DNA from 2 places in the Oscillibacter sp. PEA192 genome. Region 1 is predicted to be linked to the other one. Evidence: a T-box and tRNA genes for the amino acid it is inferred to sense, from the RefSeq annotation. Region 1 holds a T-box; the other holds one or more tRNA genes.
The links. The T-box of region 1 lies ahead of DN611_RS16360 (glycine--tRNA ligase). A T-box ahead of a tRNA ligase gene usually reads a tRNA of that ligase, here a tRNA-Gly.

Region 1 (3,403 bases):
CAAGGTCAGCATGAGCCAGTCCGCCCAGACTGCGGCTGCCAACGGCTCCACCAAGATGATGATGTGGATGATGCCTCTGATGTCTATCTACATCGCCTTCATCGTGCCCGCCGCCCTGGGCGTGTATTGGGCTGCCCAGAGCGCGTTCTCCATTATCCAGGAGATGGTCCTGGGCAAGTTCTACACCAAGAAGCTGCAGGAAGAGGAGGACGCCCGGCAGGAGATGATCCAGGCGGACCGCCAGAAGCGGATGGAGGAGGCCAAGCTGCTTCAGGAGCAGCAGCGTCAGCAGGCCGCACAGAAGAAGAGCCTGAAGGAAAAGCGGCAGGCGGCGCAGGAGGCCAAGGCCCTGAAGGCCAAAAAGGCGGCCACCAGCACCACGGAAGCGGGCCGTGTGGGAGACCGGCCCTATGCCCGCGGCCGGTCCTACAAGGAGGACCGCTATGATGATCAGTAAGGAGCTTGTTACGCCATGAGACAGTTTATTGATGTAACGGGCAAGACCGAGGATGAGGCCATCCAGAATGCCCTGCGGCAGCTTGGCCTGGACCGGGACGATGTGTCCGTTGAGATTTTGGAGCGAGCAAAGTCCGGTTTCCTGGGTCTGGGCAGCTGCCCGGCCAAGGTCCGGGTGAGCTACGGCCCGGAGGAGGAAGAGGAGGTTCTCGCCCCCGCGCCTGCCCCCAAGGAGAAGCCGCAGGAAGAGCGGCCTAAGCCCCCCAAAGCGGAAAAGCCGCCCAGACAGGAGCGCAAGCCGGCGGAGACGCCGGCGCCCGCCCCGGAGGAGAAGACCCGGCAGTCCGCTCCCGTGCAGACACTGGGCGAAGAAGTGGATGACGAGAAGGCCCAGGCCATCCGTAAGTTCCTCTCCGGCCTGCTGGAGCAGATGGAGAGTGCTGCGGAGATCCACATCTATCTGCTGGAGAAGGGCCGCTACAAGGTGATCCTGGAGGGCAAGAATCTGGGCGCACTGATCGGCCGCCGGGGCGAGACTCTGGACGCCATCCAGCAGCTGACCAGCTATGCGGTGAACCGCAGCGGCAGCGGCCGGGTGAGGGTGCAGCTGGACGCGGAGAATTACCGGGAAAAGCGGGAGCAGAGTCTTCAGCATCTGGCCCGGAAGGTGGCCGCCAAGGTCACCAAGTACCGCCGCAGCGTGACACTGGAACCTATGAATGCCTATGAGCGGCATGTGATCCATACGGCGCTGCAGGATGTGCCCAATGTGACGACCTACTCCACCGGAACGGAGCCCAACCGCCGGGTGATCGTGGCCTACGATCGGGAGAAAAAGTAAATTGGGAAAGGCCGCCCTATGGGGCGGCCTTTTTCTGCGCTTCGGATAAGGGATCAGACCAGGGTCCGGGTGAGAGAGTGCCCTGCCTGGTGCGGCTTCTGTGGGACTCGGCCTTGACATTCTGATGAAAACGTGATACAGTTCTCACGATATCCAAAAGGCAGTGACAGGGAGAAGTATCCCCCATACCCCGGCAAAGAGAGAGGGCGGCTGGTGTGAGCCCTTGCGGGGAGGCGGAAGAACAGGCACCCTGGAGCCGCGGGGCGGAAATGCCCTGCCGGTCCCCGCCGTTACCGGGTGAAGAGTGCGCGTCAGCCAGGCGCGAATTCAGGTGGAACCACGGACTGATTGTTCGCCCTGAGCCGAAAACCGGCTCGGGGCGTTTTTTCTGTCCGGGCCGCCGTAAAGGAGAATGGAACATGAAAAACACCGAGAAGACCATGGAGAAGATCGTGGCCCTGTGTAAGAACCGGGGATTCGTATTCCCCGGCAGTGAGATCTATGGCGGCCTTGCCAACAGCTGGGACTACGGTCCCCTGGGCGTGGAGATGAAGAACAATGTCAAGCGGGCCTGGTGGAAGAAATTCGTCCAGGAGAATCCCTACAACGTGGGACTGGACTCCGCCATTTTGATGAATCCCCAGGTGTGGGTGGCCAGCGGCCACGTATCCACCTTCAACGATCCTCTGATTGACTGCAAGGCCTGCAAGATGCGCCACCGGGCGGACAAGCTGGTGGAGAGCTATGTGCAGGAGCACGGCATGGACGTGAACGTGGAGGCCATGACCCAGGAGGAGCTGGTGGCATTCATCCGGGACAACCAGGTGCCCTGCCCTGGCTGCGGCAAGAGCGACTTCACCGACATCCGCAAGTTCAACCTGATGTTCAAGACCCACCAGGGCGTCACGGAGGACACCGCCAACGAGGTGTACCTGCGGCCGGAGACCGCCCAGGGCATTTTTGTCAACTTTCCCGCCATCCAGCGGACCACCCGCCGGAAGCTGCCCTTCGGCGTGTGCCAGATCGGCAAGTCCTTCCGCAACGAGATCACCCCGGGTAACTTCATTTTCCGCATCCGGGAGTTCGAGCAGATGGAGCTGGAGTTCTTCTGTAAGCCGGACACGGATCTGGAGTGGTTCCAGTATTGGCGGACGTACTGCCACGACTGGCTGAAGGGCCTGAACATCAAGGAGGAGAATCTGCGGCTGCGGGATCACGAGCCCGAGGAGCTGAGTTTCTACTCCAAGGCCACTACGGACTTTGAGTATCTGTTCCCCTTCGGCTGGGGGGAACTGTGGGGTGTGGCGGACCGGACCAACTACGACCTGACCCAGCATCAGGAGCACTCCGGCCAGGATCTGACCTATTTCGATCAGGAGAAGAACGAGCACTATATCCCCTATGTGGTGGAGCCCTCCCTGGGCGCGGACCGGATGACCCTGGCCCTGCTGGTGGAAGCCTACGATGAAGAGGTGGTGGATGCAGAAAAGAACGACGTCCGCACCGTCATGCGGTTCCATCCGGCCATCGCGCCTTTTAAGTGCGCGGTGCTGCCCCTTTCTAAGAAGCTCTCCGAAAAGGCCCGTGAGATCCAGGCGGAGCTCAGCAAGGACTGGATGGTGGACTTTGATGACACCGGTTCCATCGGCAAGCGGTACCGCCGGGAGGACGAGATCGGCACGCCCTACTGCATCACGGTGGACTTCGACACCGTGGGCGATGCGGATAAGGCTGGTGACAACTGCGTTACCGTCCGGGACCGGGACACCATGGAGCAGGTGCGGCTGCCTATCGACCAGCTGAAGAGCTATCTGGCGGAGAAACTGGCATATTGATGCCTGTGTCGATCCTGCTCCAGAACGCCGCGGCGCGGCGTCCGAGCATTTTGCCGGAGGCAAAATCTCGCCGGAGGGCGGATTCATTCCGCCCGAGGAATGAGATGGGACAGGGGTCCCGCAAAAGCAGTGCTTTTGCGGGAGGGCAGGTGCGGCTGCCTATCGACCAGCTGAAGAGCTATCTGGCGGAGAAACTGGCATATTGATGCCTGTGTCGATCCTGCTCCAGAACGCCGCGGCGCGGCGTCCGAGCATTTTGCCGGAGGCAAAA
Region 2 (3,403 bases), 140 kb from region 1:
GGTGATGGTGAGGGTCCCCAGTTGACTGCCCGCCGCCACCGGCGCCTCCACAGAGTCCGCCAGGGTGACCAGCTGCTGCAGGCTGCCCGCCTTGGTCTTTTCCAGTAGGAGGTGCGTGTTCTCCCCCAGCACTGGCTGCACTGTGGCCTGGGTCCCCAGGGACACGGGCACCGGCGGCAGGGCGGACTCCGGCACCACATTCTCCAGCGTGTAGGTGGAAAAGCCATAGTTCAGCAGATTGGTGGCATCCTCAAACCGCTGGGTGGAGGTTGGTGCCTTCATGATGACGGCGATCAGCTCCATGCCGTCCCGCTCGGCCGTACCAGAGAGGCAGTACAGCGCACTGTCTGTTGAGCCGGTCTTCAGGCCGGTGGCTCCCTGGTAGAAGCGGATCAGGCGGTTGGTGTTCACCAGGGAGGAGGCCCCGTCCCGCAGGGAATCCATCCAGATGGTGGTGTACTGGCGGATGTCCGGGTGGTTTCGGATCAGTTCCCGGCTCATAAGGGCGATGTCGTATGCGGAGGTGACATGCCCCTCCGCCGGCAGGCCGGTGGCATTACAGAAGTGGGTATCGGCCATGCCCAACTCCGCGGCCCGCTGGTTCATTCGCTCCACAAAGGCCTCCTCGCTGCCGGCCACCGTCTCCGCCAGCGCCACGGCGCAGTCGTTGGCAGAGACAACGCACACCGCCTTCAGCATATCGCTGACCGTCATCTGCTCATTCTCCTTCAGCCAGATCTGGCTGCCGCCCATGGAGCAGGCGTGGGCCGACGCGGTGACCACGTCGTCATAGTGGAGCTGTCCGGCGTCGATGGCCTCCATGGTCAGCAGCAGCGTCATGACCTTGGTGACGCTGGCGGGCTCCAGCTTGGCATGTTCGTCCTTGGCGAAGAGGACGGTGCCCGTCTCCTTTTCCATCAGCAGAGCCGAGGGCGCGGATACTTCCAGCGCCTGGGCACTGCTCCCCAGCGCCAGCAGGGCGCACAGCAGCACGACGAGTTTTTTCATGGTGATCCCCCTTTGCTTCGATGGTAGAATCTATGTCCGCGAAAAGGCGTTCATGCCGGAGAAGATTTGGGGGTTGCAAAATATGAAGCGGTCTGGTATAATAACAACTCAGATGCGGCTGTAGTTCATCGGTAGAACGGCAGCTTCCCAAGCTGCATAGGTGGGTTCGACTCCCATCAGCCGCTCCAAAAGAAAATGCGACTTGTTTCGACAAGTCGCATTTTCTTTTGGGTTTCGCTCCCGTTGGTCGCTCCACCCTTCAGTGATTGAAATGCTCGGGCGAAGTGAATTCGCCCTGCGCCAAGGTTTTGCCTGTGGTAAAACGCTTGTACGGCGCAAAGGCGCTGCCGGCCAGAAGGCCGGTTAGATGCTTCTCAAGAAAAATTGCAAATTTGAATGCAAGAGAGTTCGACCGACCTGAGAGGATTTGGATTGTTACCCCTTGCCATGAAAGAGAGACATCTGCTAAAAGCAGATGTCTCTCTTTCGTTCCGCCAAGGGGTTTTCCTGCGGCGAAAACGCTTGCAGGACGCAAAAAAGGAAAGCCTTGAAACCTGACGGTTCCAAGGCTTTCTGTGGCGGAGAAGGAGGGATTCGAACCCTCGAGACCCTTTAGGGGCCTACATGATTTCCAATCATGCGCCCTCGACCAACTAGGCGACTTCTCCATAGCTGTTCTGGTTCTAATTTCTGTATACGAGGCGTCGCCAAATGCGACAGCGTTATTATTATACCAGAGCTTTTCCCAAAGTCAAGCCCCAAAAACGATTTTATCAAAAAAGGCGGAGAGCCGAGGCTCCCCGCCCTGCGCGTCAGCGCATTTCGGAAACGATGCTGTCCACGGCATGGTCCACGGCGACACCCAGCTTGTGGATACTCTTTCCCACCTGCGTTTTCATGGGATCCCTGCCGTAGGGCATCATCATTCCCACTGCCGCGCCGGCCATCAGTCCGGCGCCGATACCGACCCAAAATCCGGTACACATTCTCATCTTCAGTCACTCCTTTGCGGCCTGAGCGTAGTATAGCCGCTTTCCCGGAAAAAAAACGCGTTAGAGCGATTTGCCAGAAACCGGCAGATCCGTTATAATGATGATAACGACATCCAAATCTCAAAACGGCGGGCCCAGGCCCGGACGGAGGAAACCATGACCACCATCTATCTGATTCGCCACGCAGAGGCGGAGGGCAACCTGTACCGCATCGCCCAGGGACAGGCCAACAGCAGCATCACAGACCGGGGCGAGCGGCAGATCCAGGCGCTGGCGCGCCGATTCGCGGATATTCCCATCGACGCGGTCTACGCCAGCGACCTCTACCGCACCTGCGCCACCGCCAGCGCCATATACAAGCCCAAGGGCCTGCCCCTGCACCGGCGGCGGGACCTGCGGGAGATCTGCGTGGGCGTGTGGGAGGAGAAGACCTGGGGAGAGATCGCCCGGCAGGACCCGGCGCAGCTGGAAAACTTCAACCACCGGCTCCACCTGTGGCACGTAGAGGGCGCGGAGACGCCCCAGGCAGTCCAGACCCGGCTGCTGGCGGCCGTGCGGGACATTGCGGCGGCCAATGACGGAAAAACGGCGGCGGTGTTCTCTCATGGCTGCGCCATCCGCCTGCTGCTGGCGGCCCTGCAGGGCATCCCGCTGGAGGAGCTGGGGAAGACGCCCACCGGCAGCAACACCGCTGTCTCTCTGCTGCGGGCGGAGGGGGCGCGGATCCAGGTGGTCTGGCGGGACGATGCGAGCCATCTGACAGACCCGGCCTTCACCCAAGGATGCACCGTGAAGCAGCGGGCCAACGGACTGGAGCCCGGCCTCTATTTCCGCCCCCTGGCGCGGGAGCAGGCGGAGTTTCCGGCGGCGTGGGCGGGGACCTCCGGGGCACTGTCCGCCGGGGCGCCTGTACTGGCGGGGTATCTGGATGGAACGCCTGTGGGCGCGGTGGCCTTTGACGACGGCCGGGAATCGGAGCGGGGCTGCGGCTGGATCCCCCTGCTGGCAGTGGCAGAGCCCTGGCGGCGCCGGGGTTACGGCGTGCAGCTGATCGGCCAGGCAGTGATGCACTATCGCCCCATGGGCCGGGACCGCCTGCGGCTGCCCACGCCGGAGACGGAGGCTGCGGCGGGCTTTTACCGGGAGTTCGGCTTTTCTCCGGCGGCGGACGGGCCGGCGTGGGAAAAGTTCATCGGATATGACCCGGAGTTTCTGGGCACATAAATCCTCCATTCTAAACAGGCAGGGCCGGAGCGAATGCTCCGGCCCTGCCTGTGCTCTTTATTCCAGGTGGCGGACGATGTCCTGGGTCAGGCGGGCGGTCATACCCCAGACGGCGTGGCCCTGCCAATACCAGATGGGGACCTCCACCCGGCCCCGGGCCCAGCGGTAGTCCGCAGGAA

Region 2: it encodes a tRNA-Gly, which carries the amino acid that the T-box ahead of DN611_RS16360 (glycine--tRNA ligase) is inferred to sense. The anticodon was not compared.

What each region holds. Positions count from the first base shown of each region.
Region 1 is NZ_AP018532.1:3,315,143-3,318,545, reverse strand. Features, by position in the region: gene DN611_RS16370 (YidC/Oxa1 family membrane protein insertase) at 1-457, shown strand, start outside; gene jag (RNA-binding cell elongation regulator Jag/EloR) at 473-1,297, shown strand; T-box leader at 1,452-1,660, shown strand; gene DN611_RS16360 (glycine--tRNA ligase) at 1,717-3,132, shown strand.
Region 2 is NZ_AP018532.1:133,947-137,349, reverse strand. Features, by position in the region: gene DN611_RS00665 (D-alanyl-D-alanine carboxypeptidase family protein) at 1-1,008, opposite strand, end outside; tRNA gene DN611_RS00660 (tRNA-Gly) at 1,123-1,196, shown strand; tRNA gene DN611_RS00655 (tRNA-Ser) at 1,585-1,676, opposite strand; gene DN611_RS00650 (hypothetical protein) at 1,821-2,000, opposite strand; gene DN611_RS00645 (bifunctional histidine phosphatase family protein/GNAT family N-acetyltransferase) at 2,157-3,224, shown strand; gene DN611_RS00640 (NUDIX hydrolase) at 3,282-3,403, opposite strand, start outside.